2 regions of the Vogesella lacus genome follow, and region 2 is predicted to be linked to the other one. Evidence: predicted binding sites of a transcription regulator. Region 2 holds the regulator's gene; the other holds the start of a gene.
The links. The regulator HrcA, encoded in region 2, represses chaperone genes, less so after heat shock. The targets are predictions, from matches to a motif close to ATTAGCACTCGNNNNNNNCGAGTGCTAAT.
Positions count from the first base shown of each region.

Region 1: a site for HrcA is predicted at 3,067-3,095, ahead of groES (co-chaperone GroES). Genes of this name have one in related genera too.

Region 1 is NZ_CEETQT010000012.1:75,293-80,150, reverse strand. It holds gene petA (ubiquinol-cytochrome c reductase iron-sulfur subunit) at 1-13, opposite strand, end outside; gene ACZ9W6_RS15640 (Nif3-like dinuclear metal center hexameric protein) at 139-882, opposite strand; gene groL (chaperonin GroEL) at 1,020-2,663, opposite strand; gene groES (co-chaperone GroES) at 2,711-2,998, opposite strand; gene galE (UDP-glucose 4-epimerase GalE) at 3,224-4,228, shown strand; gene ACZ9W6_RS15620 (glycosyltransferase family 9 protein) at 4,310-4,858, opposite strand, start outside.
Region 2 is NZ_CEETQT010000003.1:202,944-207,801, reverse strand. It holds gene dnaX (DNA polymerase III subunit gamma/tau) at 1-111, opposite strand, end outside; gene mltB (lytic murein transglycosylase B) at 165-1,196, opposite strand; gene hrcA (heat-inducible transcriptional repressor HrcA) at 1,287-2,303, opposite strand; gene recA (recombinase RecA) at 2,544-3,605, shown strand; gene recX (recombination regulator RecX) at 3,605-4,066, shown strand; gene alaS (alanine--tRNA ligase) at 4,337-4,858, shown strand, end outside.

The DNA of each region.
Region 1 (4,858 bases), on a different contig from region 2:
GTTGTTCACTCATTACAGTCATCCTCAAACGTGGAAACCGAGCTCTAAACTTAAAACCCTGCAATTCTACCCGATTAAGTAGTAGAACTTGAAGGGCATAAGCCGACAAATCACCTGATTGACGTCATGGATTCTTCACTAAACCGGATTATCCAGATCGACAAATCGTACTTGCAGTCCCGCCTCTTGCTGCAGCCAGTCGCCCAGCGCGGCGATGCCGTAACGCTCGGTTGCATGATGTCCTGCCGAAACAAACAACACCCCGTACTCATTGGCCAGATGGAAATCCTTCTCCGACACCTCACCAGTAATGTACGCATCCACCCCCAGCGCAATCGCACTCTCGAAAAAGCCCTGCGCCCCGCCAGTGCACCATGCGACGCGGGATACCTGCTTGTCCGCATTACCCAGCAACAAGGCCTCGCGCCCCAAGCGCTGGCTGACATGGGCACGCAAGTCATGACCACTCATGCTGGTGCAGCGCCCTTGCCACAACAACGGCTCCGCCACGCTGGCCGCACCATCCCGCAGCTCAAGCTGCCGTGCCAGCTGCGCGTTATTCCCCAGTTCCGGATGCGCATCCAGCGGCAGGTGATAGGCGAGCAAACTGATGTTGTGCTGCAACAATTTCTGGATACGCTGACGCTTGATACCGGCAATCACCGGCGATTCGTTCTTCCAGAAGTAGCCGTGGTGCACCAGAATCGCATCCGCCTGCCAAGCAATCGCCTCATCGATCAGCGCCTGTGATGCCGTCACGCCACACAGAATGCGGCCAACCTCAGCCTTGCCTTCGACCTGCAGGCCATTTGGTGCGTAATCCTTGAAATTGCGACTCTCCAGCTTGCCATCCAGCAAAGCCACCAGTTCTGTCAGTTGCATTTTTTGTCCTCCTTGGGCGCGCCATTGTGCCAGAGTCGCGCCATCGCTTGCAGTGTAGCGCTCAAGGTTGGCCGCAAATGAAAAAACCCCGCAGCTTGCGCTACGGGGTTTTGCTTCGAGAGGCTCGAAACGGCTGATTACATCATGCCGCCCATGCCGCCCATGCCACCCATACCACCCATGTCCGGAGCAGCCGGCTTGTCTTCCGGCAGTTCGGCAACCATGCAGTCGGTAGTCAGCATCAGGCCGGCAACGGAAGCAGCGTGCTGCAGCGCGGAGCGGGTCACCTTGGCTGGATCCAGCACGCCCATCTCGATCATGTCGCCGTACTCGCCAGAAGCGGCGTTGTAACCGAAGTTACCCTTGCCTTCCAGCACCTTGTTCACAACGACGGATGGCTCGTCACCGGCGTTCTGTACGATCTGGCGCAGCGGCGCTTCGATTGCTTTCAGTACGATCTTCACACCGGCAGCCTGGTCAGCATTGGCAGTCGACACGTGCTCGACAGCAGCGCGGGCACGCAGCAGGGCTACACCACCACCAGGTACCACGCCTTCTTCAACAGCAGCACGGGTAGCGTGCAGGGCGTCTTCAACGCGAGCCTTCTTCTCTTTCATCTCGACTTCGGTCGCCGCGCCAACCTTGATCACGGCAACACCGCCGGCCAGCTTGGCCACGCGCTCTTGCAGCTTCTCACGGTCGTAGTCGGAGGTCGCAGCTTCGATCTGCTGACGGATCTCGGTCACACGAGCCTGGATCAGGGCAGCATCGCCTGCGCCGTCGATGATGGTGGAGTTTTCCTTACCCACTTCAACGCGCTTGGCCTGGCCCAGCATCTCCAGAGTCACTTTATCCAGGGTCAGACCCACTTCTTCAGCGATCACGGTACCACCGGTCAGGATAGCGATATCCTGCAGCATGGCCTTGCGACGGTCGCCAAAGCCAGGAGCCTTGACAGCAACCACCTTCAGGATGCCGCGGATGGTGTTCACGACCAGCGTCGCCAGTGCTTCGCCTTCAACATCTTCAGCGATGATCAGCAGCGGACGGCCAGACTTGGCAACCTGCTCCAGCACTGGCAGCAGATCACGGATGTTGGAGATCTTCTTGTCGAACAGCAGGATGAACGGATTGTCCAGTGCGGCAATCTGCTTTTCCGGGTTGTTGATGAAGTACGGGGACAGGTAGCCGCGGTCGAACTGCATGCCTTCTACCACGTCCAGTTCGTTATTCAGCGACTTGCCGTCTTCAACGGTGATCACGCCTTCCTTGCCCACTTTTTCCATGGCGGTAGCGATGATTTCACCGATATCGGAATCGGAGTTAGCGGAAATGGAACCCACCTGGGCGATTTCCTTGGTGGTCGCGCAAGGCTTGGCGATGTTGGCGATTTCGCCAACCAGTGCCAGTACGGCCTTGTCGATGCCACGCTTCAGATCCATCGGGTTCATGCCGGCGGTCACGAACTTCATGCCTTCGTGCACGATGGCCTGAGCCAGAACGGTAGCGGTGGTGGTGCCGTCACCAGCAACATCGGAAGTCTTGGAAGCGACTTCTTTCACCATCTGCGCGCCCATGTTCTCGAACTTGTCCTTCAGCTCGATTTCCTTGGCAACGGATACACCGTCCTTGGTGATGGTCGGCGCGCCGAAGGAGCGATCCAGTACCACGTTACGGCCTTTCGGGCCCAGGGTCACTTTAACGGCATCAGCCAGAACATTGACACCCACGACCATCTTGGCACGGGCGGAATCACCAAAGCGTACGTCTTTTGCAGCCATGTCTTAAATCTCCAGAATTCAGTATCAGTAAAGTGGTAAGGGTCGGATTACTCGACGATGCCCATTACGTCTTCTTCACGCATAACCAGTACTTCGTCACCGTCTACTTTTACGGTCTGGCCGGAGTACTTGCCGAAAATCACCTTGTCGCCTACTTTCAGTTCCAGCGCGCGGCGCTCGCCGTTTTCCAGGATCTTGCCGTTGCCGACAGCGATCACTTCGCCCATGTCCGGCTTTTCAGCAGCAGCACCCGGCAGAACGATACCGGAGGCAGTCTTTTCTTCAGCCTCCAGGCGTTTGATAACAACACGATCGTGTAGAGGACGGATTGCCATTATTCTCTCCTAATAGCTTTGGCTGTTGAAACTCGAAAACCTGCGTTTGAGTCAGGTCGGGCAGGCCGATTGGCACTCTGCCCTTGCGAGTGCTAATGGTAGGGTCGAGGGTAGGCCTTTTCAAGAGTGACAATTAAAGTTTTTTGCTGCCGGCATGGTCGATAGCCACATGCCATCATCGTGCGGCACAATATCGCGCTGAAAATACCTAATGAGGAGAAGTTCATGATTCTGGTAACCGGTGGTGCCGGCTATATCGGCAGCCACACCTGTCTCGAGTTGCTGGCAAACAGCGAAGATCTGGTCGTCCTGGACAACCTCAGTAATAGCAGCGCCGAAGCCATTCGCCGCGTACAACAGATCAGCGGCCGGCAAATCCAGTTTGTGGAAGGTGACATCCGCAACAGCGAGATACTCGACACCATTTTTCGCTACCCGATCAAGGCTGTGATTCATTTTGCCGGCCTGAAAGCCGTCGGCGAGTCGGTCAGCGAACCACTGCGCTATTACGACAATAACGTCAGCGGCACCTTGAGCCTGCTGCAGGCGATGCAGCGGCATGATTGCCGGCAACTGGTGTTCAGCTCTTCGGCCACCGTCTATGGCGACCCACACACGGTACCGATCTGCGAAGACTTTCCCTTGTCAGCCACCAACCCCTACGGCCGCAGCAAGCTGATGATAGAAGACATGCTGCGCGATCTGGCCCGTGCCGAGCCCGCGTGGCGCATCGCCATCCTGCGTTACTTCAACCCGGTAGGCGCGCATGAAAGCGGCCTGATCGGCGAGGATCCGCAAGGCATCCCTAACAATCTGATGCCCTTCATCAGCCAGGTCGCCGTCGGCAAACGCGCAGCCTTGAGCGTATTCGGTAATGATTATCCGACCGTGGACGGCACCGGCGTGCGCGACTACATCCATGTAGTCGACCTTGCCCGCGGCCACCTGAAGGCCCTGCAGGCACTACAAACGCATGACGGACTGCTGACCGTGAACCTCGGTACCGGTCGTGGCTACTCGGTACTGGAGATGATCCGCGCCTTCGAACAGGCTTGCGGCAAAGAGATTGCGTATCAGATTGCGCCACGCCGGCCGGGCGATATCGCCAGCTGCTATGCTGACCCGAGCCTGGCCAGCAGCCTGCTTGGCTGGCAGGCCGAACGGGATCTGGCGAAAATGTGTGCCGACAGCTGGCGCTGGCAGTCGAATAATCCGGACGGTTATCGCTGAAGCGCTCGCGCTTATCCAGACATAACAGATCAGGCCGGCTGCATTGCAGCCGGCCTGATCTGTTTTACGAACAAAGGATACTCAGTCTGCCGTCTCTGGCTCTGCCAGCAAGGCAAAAACCGCCTCGCTCACGACCGCAAGCGGAATATAGGCAATCTGCCAGTGCGTATCCGAACCGGACGTCAGCAGACGATAGGGCACCTGCCATGGATACCAGCGCAGGGTCTTTTTCTCCAGATGCTCGTAAAGGCCGGCAATACGCGCCCCGGCCGCAGCCGCAATATGCAAGCCGCCGCCATCGCTGCAAACAGCAACCGTAGCCAACTGATACGCGGCAATCAGCTGCTGCAGCGACTGTGTCGGATAGAAAACGGCATCAGGGTTGGCCGCAAACTGCTGCCGCAAATGCGCAGCCTTGTCATCATCACCGGGGTGGCGTGGATCATCGGCCTTGCCGGGTGACCACAAAAACAATACGCGACAACCAGCCTGCAACAGCTGTGTGGCCAGTGCCTGGAAATGTTCCAGCGGCCAGACACGACTAGCCTCACGCGCACTGATATGCAGGGCCACAAGAGGCTTGCCCTGCTGTAATGCGGCCAACTCCGGCGGGCAAGGCAAGCCAGGCAA
Region 2 (4,858 bases):
CAGGCGTGATTCTTTCAGCGCATTGGACAGCGCCCGGATTACATGCTCCTGACCAACCAGGTCAGCAAAGCGTTTCGGGCGCCACTTGCGGGCGAGCACTTGATAAGTCATGGCGGCGATTCTAGCAGCTTGTGCCGCCTTGTGGCAGGCACAAGCTGGTCAGTTCACGGGGCCAAAGGTGCCGGCGCAAACTTGGCCTGCAGATAACGCGCGCGGATTTCCTGCGACATTTCGTGCGCCACCATCGCATACAGCGTGCTCTTGTTGTAGCGCGTGGTGGCGTAGAAATTGTTCAGGCCCAGCCAGTAACGGGTGATGCCTGGCGAGACCTCCAGCGGCACCAGCACGGCCAGCGCCTTGTCGCTGACGTCGGCCAGCGGCACCACACCACGGGCTTTCAGCTCTTTCACCGTGTAATGCAGGTTGAACTTGTCCTTGTTCAGCGCCTCGATGTCGGCCTGTGGTGTGACCTCGGCCGGAATCACCACATCGTCGCCTTTCAGCCAGCCATGCAGCTGGAAGTAGCTGGCGACACTGCCAATGGCGTCGGCCGGGTTATTCCAGATATCGCGATGGCCATCGCCATCGAAATCGACTGCCCACTTCAGGAAGCTGGACGGCATGAACTGCGGAATGCCCATCGCGCCGGCGTAGCTGCCCTTCAGTGTCAGCGCATTGATGTTTTCCTCGCGGGCGAGGCGGAAAAACGCCGTCAGCTCGTCACGGAAAAACGCGGCGCGGCGCGGGTAGTCAAAGGCCAGCGTCGACAAGGCATCGGCCAGACGGAAGCTGCCGGTCACCTGGCCATAGCGCGTCTCGATGCCGATGATGGCCACCACCATCTCGGGCGGCACACAATAAACCTGCTCGGCACGCTCCAGCGTGGCGGCGTGCTGCTGCCAGAACGCTACGCCCTGGTTGATGGTCTTGTCGGTGAAAAAACTCTGGCGAAACTGGTACCACGGCCGCGCGGTCGAGGGGCGGTCCATGATCTGGATGATATTGGGCTTGAGTTCGACATTGGCGAACACCGCCTCCATCTCGGCACGGTTCAGCTGGCCGCCGGCGACTTGTTCGTCGATATAGCGCTGCACATCGGCGCGAGCAAGAAAGCCGGCATCCGCCAGCGCCGGCATGGCGGCGAGGCCGGCCATGACGGTGCAGGCACCAGCAACAAAACGGGAAAATCGGGACATGCCGTCTCCAGGTCAATGATTAAAGTTGGCCGCAAGGCAGCAGATTCGGTGGCAGCTTAACGCAAATGGCGGGCGGCAATAAAACCGGGGCTAATCCTGATAGCTGAGCGCGCCCGACAGCAGCCGCGCGGTGATGTCGACAATCGGAATCACCCGCTCGTAGGCCATGCGCGTCGGGCCGATGACACCGAGAGTGCCGACCAGCTGGCCGTTGCGGTGATACGGCGCAGTCACCACGCTGCAATCGCCAAGCGTCATGACACCGGACTCCTCGCCGATGAAAAGGTTCACCCCCTGCGCACCGCGGCTTTGCTCCAGCAGGCGCATCAGCTCGGTCTTGCGCTGGAAGGTATCAAACAGCTCGCGCAGGCGCTGCAGGTCGTGACTGAAGTCATGCACATGCAAGAGATGGCTCTCGCCGGCAATCACCACCTCGTCCTCGCCCAGCTGCTGCTGGCTGATGCGCAGCGCCGCCGTCATCAGCGCGCTGATATCGCCCTGCAAGCTGGACAACTCCTGCTCCATGCGAGCCAGCACCTCGGCCAAGGCCTGGCCGGCGTAGTGCTCGTTGAGGAAGTTGGCCGCAGCTATCAGCTCGTGGCTTTCGTAGTCACGCGGGGTGTGAAACAGGTGGTTCTGCACATCACCGTCCAGCGTTACCAGAATCATCAGCACGCGGCGCTCGGACAGGCGCAAGAATTCGATCTGGCGAAACGCACCGTCGGCACGCTGTGGCGTCAGTACCACGGCGGCAAACTGGGTGAGATCGGCCAGCATTTGCGAGGCGGTCTGCAGCATGCGCTGCGGGCTGTCCGGCTGCATCGCATGCTGCATGCCATGCAGGGTCGCCTCATCCAGCTGGCCTATGGTCAGCAGGCGATCGACAAACAGCCGGTAGCCCTGCGGCGTCGGCACCCGCCCGGCCGAGGTGTGCGGCGAGGCGATCAGGCCCTGTTGCTCGAGATCGGCCAACATATTGCGGATCGAGGCCGGCGACAGCTCCAGCCCCGACACGGTCGCCAGTGTTCTGGATGGCACCGGCTGGCCGTCGGCGATATAACGCTCGACCAGCACTTTCAGCAAAAATTGTGTGCGTTCGTTCAGCATATTGTTCATTCTGTCATGGCTGGCGGTTGCTTCATAGCCGGCACGCCTGCCGGCATTCGGCATTTATGCAACGTTGGCCGCAAGGCGGTTTGTGCGATAATCCGCGGATTCACAACAGGATATGTGTACGCCAGCCACAAGCTGCAAGGCCGTCCGGCAAATTAGATTTGGCAGGCCACCTGAAAACGTACATAATCAAATTCATCCTGAACATTACCGGTTTACCGATACGGAGCAAGCATGGCAGAACGCACCGAAGACAAGAGCAAGGCCCTCGCGGCCGCCCTGGCCCAGATCGAAAAGCAGTTCGGCAAGGGCTCGATCATGCGCATGAGCGACAACCAGGTGCATGACAACCTGCAGGTGATCAGCACCGGCTCGCTCGGCCTTGACCTCGCCCTAGGCGTAGGCGGCCTGCCACGCGGCCGTGTCGTCGAGATCTACGGCCCGGAATCGTCCGGTAAAACTACCCTGTGTCTGCAGGTGGTGGCCGAAGCGCAAAAACTGGGCGGCACTTGCGCCTATATCGACGCCGAAAACGCGCTCGATCCGTCCTACGCGCAAAAGCTGGGCGTCAAGGTTGACGAGATGCTGATCTCCCAGCCGGACACCGGCGAACAGGCGCTCGAAATCGCCGACATGCTGGTTCGCTCCGGCGGCGTGGACATCATCGTGGTCGACTCGGTGGCCGCGCTGGTGCCTAAGGCCGAAATCGAAGGCGAAATGGGCGACAACCACGTCGGCCTGCACGCCCGCCTGATGAGCCAGGCGCTGCGCAAGCTGACCGGCAATATCAAGCGCACCAACACCCTGGTGATCTTCATCAACCAGATCCGCATGAAGATCGGCGTGATGTTCGGCAGCCCTGAAACCACCACCGGCGGTAATGCGCTGAAGTTCTACGCCTCGGTGCGTATGGATATCCGCCGTATCGGCGGCATCAAGAAGGGCGACGAGGTCATCGGCAACGAAACCCGCGTCAAGGTGGTGAAGAACAAGGTATCGCCACCGTTCCGCGAAGCCATCTTCGATATTTTCTACGGCGAAGGTATCAGCCGCGAAGGCGAAATCATCGATATGGGCGTGGAGCACGGTTTCATCGACAAGTCCGGCGCCTGGTATGCCTACAAGGGCCAGAAGATCGGCCAGGGCAAGGACAATACCCGTGGCTGGCTGAAAGACAATCCGGCCATCGCCCAGGAAATCGAGCGCCAGATCCGCGAAAAAGTCGGCGTCAAAGTCGAGATCACCGAAGGTCAGCCGGATGGTGACGAACTGGCGGACGATCCGTTCGACGCCTGATGAACAGCGACCGCCCCAAACCGGTCAGAAGCCTCCAGGTCCGAGCCGTCGACCTTCTGTCCCGCCGCGAATACACGCGGCTGGAACTGAAGCGGCGGCTCGCGCCGTTTGCCGAATCGGCAGAAGAGCTCGAGGCCCTGCTCGACAGCCTTGCGGCCAACCTCTGGCAATCCGACAGCCGCTTTGCCGAGCAGTTTGCCAATGCTCGCGGCCGCAAATACGGCAGCCTGCGCATCGCCCAGGAAATGCGCGAACGCGGCGTCGAGCGCGAGCTGATCAAGGAAACCCTGGCCGCACAGGATGACCTGACTACCGCCCGCGAGATCTGGCAGCGCAAATTCGGCGAGGCACCTGCCGACCAGAAAGAACGGCTGAAACAGACCCGTTTTCTCGCAAGCCGCGGTTTTTCGGCCGAAATCATCCGCAAGGTACTGCAAGGCCTGCCGGACGAAGAGTATTGAATCGCGCCGGATGCCGGCCAGGATCACCGGCCAAAACACTGGCCTAACCGCCCCATCCACGCGCCTGACACCCTGCACACCTTGCGCCAGCCGACACCCTGCACACCTTGCGCCAGCCGACACCTTGCTGCAGCGCGACTGCACACCCGCCCGAACGCGACACTTGCCAGCCGGCCAGCCGCTTGCCACAATCGGGCATCGCTTTTTTTGCCTTGCAGCACACGGTATGCGGCTGCAGTCCGAATTCACTCAAATTATTGAATCCGCACAATGAAAACCTCAGCAATCCGCCAGAAGTTTCTCGACTTCTTCGCCAGTAAAAACCACCAGGTGGTGGCTTCCAGCAGCCTGATTCCGGGCAATGATCCGACCCTGATGTTCACCGTGGCCGGCATGGTGCAGTTCAAGGACTTGTTCCTCGGCTTTGAAAAGCGCGACTACACCCGCGCCACCACCAGCCAGAAATGCCTGCGCGCAGGCGGCAAGCACAACGACCTGGAAAACGTCGGCTACACCGCCCGTCACCACACCTTCTTTGAAATGCTGGGCAACTTCAGCTTTGGCGATTACTTCAAGCATGACGCCATCACCTTTGCCTGGGAATTCCTGACCGGCGACCAGTGGCTGGCCCTGCCAAAAGACAAGCTGATGGTGACGGTTTACGCTACCGACGACGAAGCCTATGACATCTGGCACAAGGTCGTCGGCCTGCCGGCTGACAAGATCGTCCGCATCGGCGACAACAAGGGTGCGCCATACGCCTCCGACAACTTCTGGACCATGGGCGACACC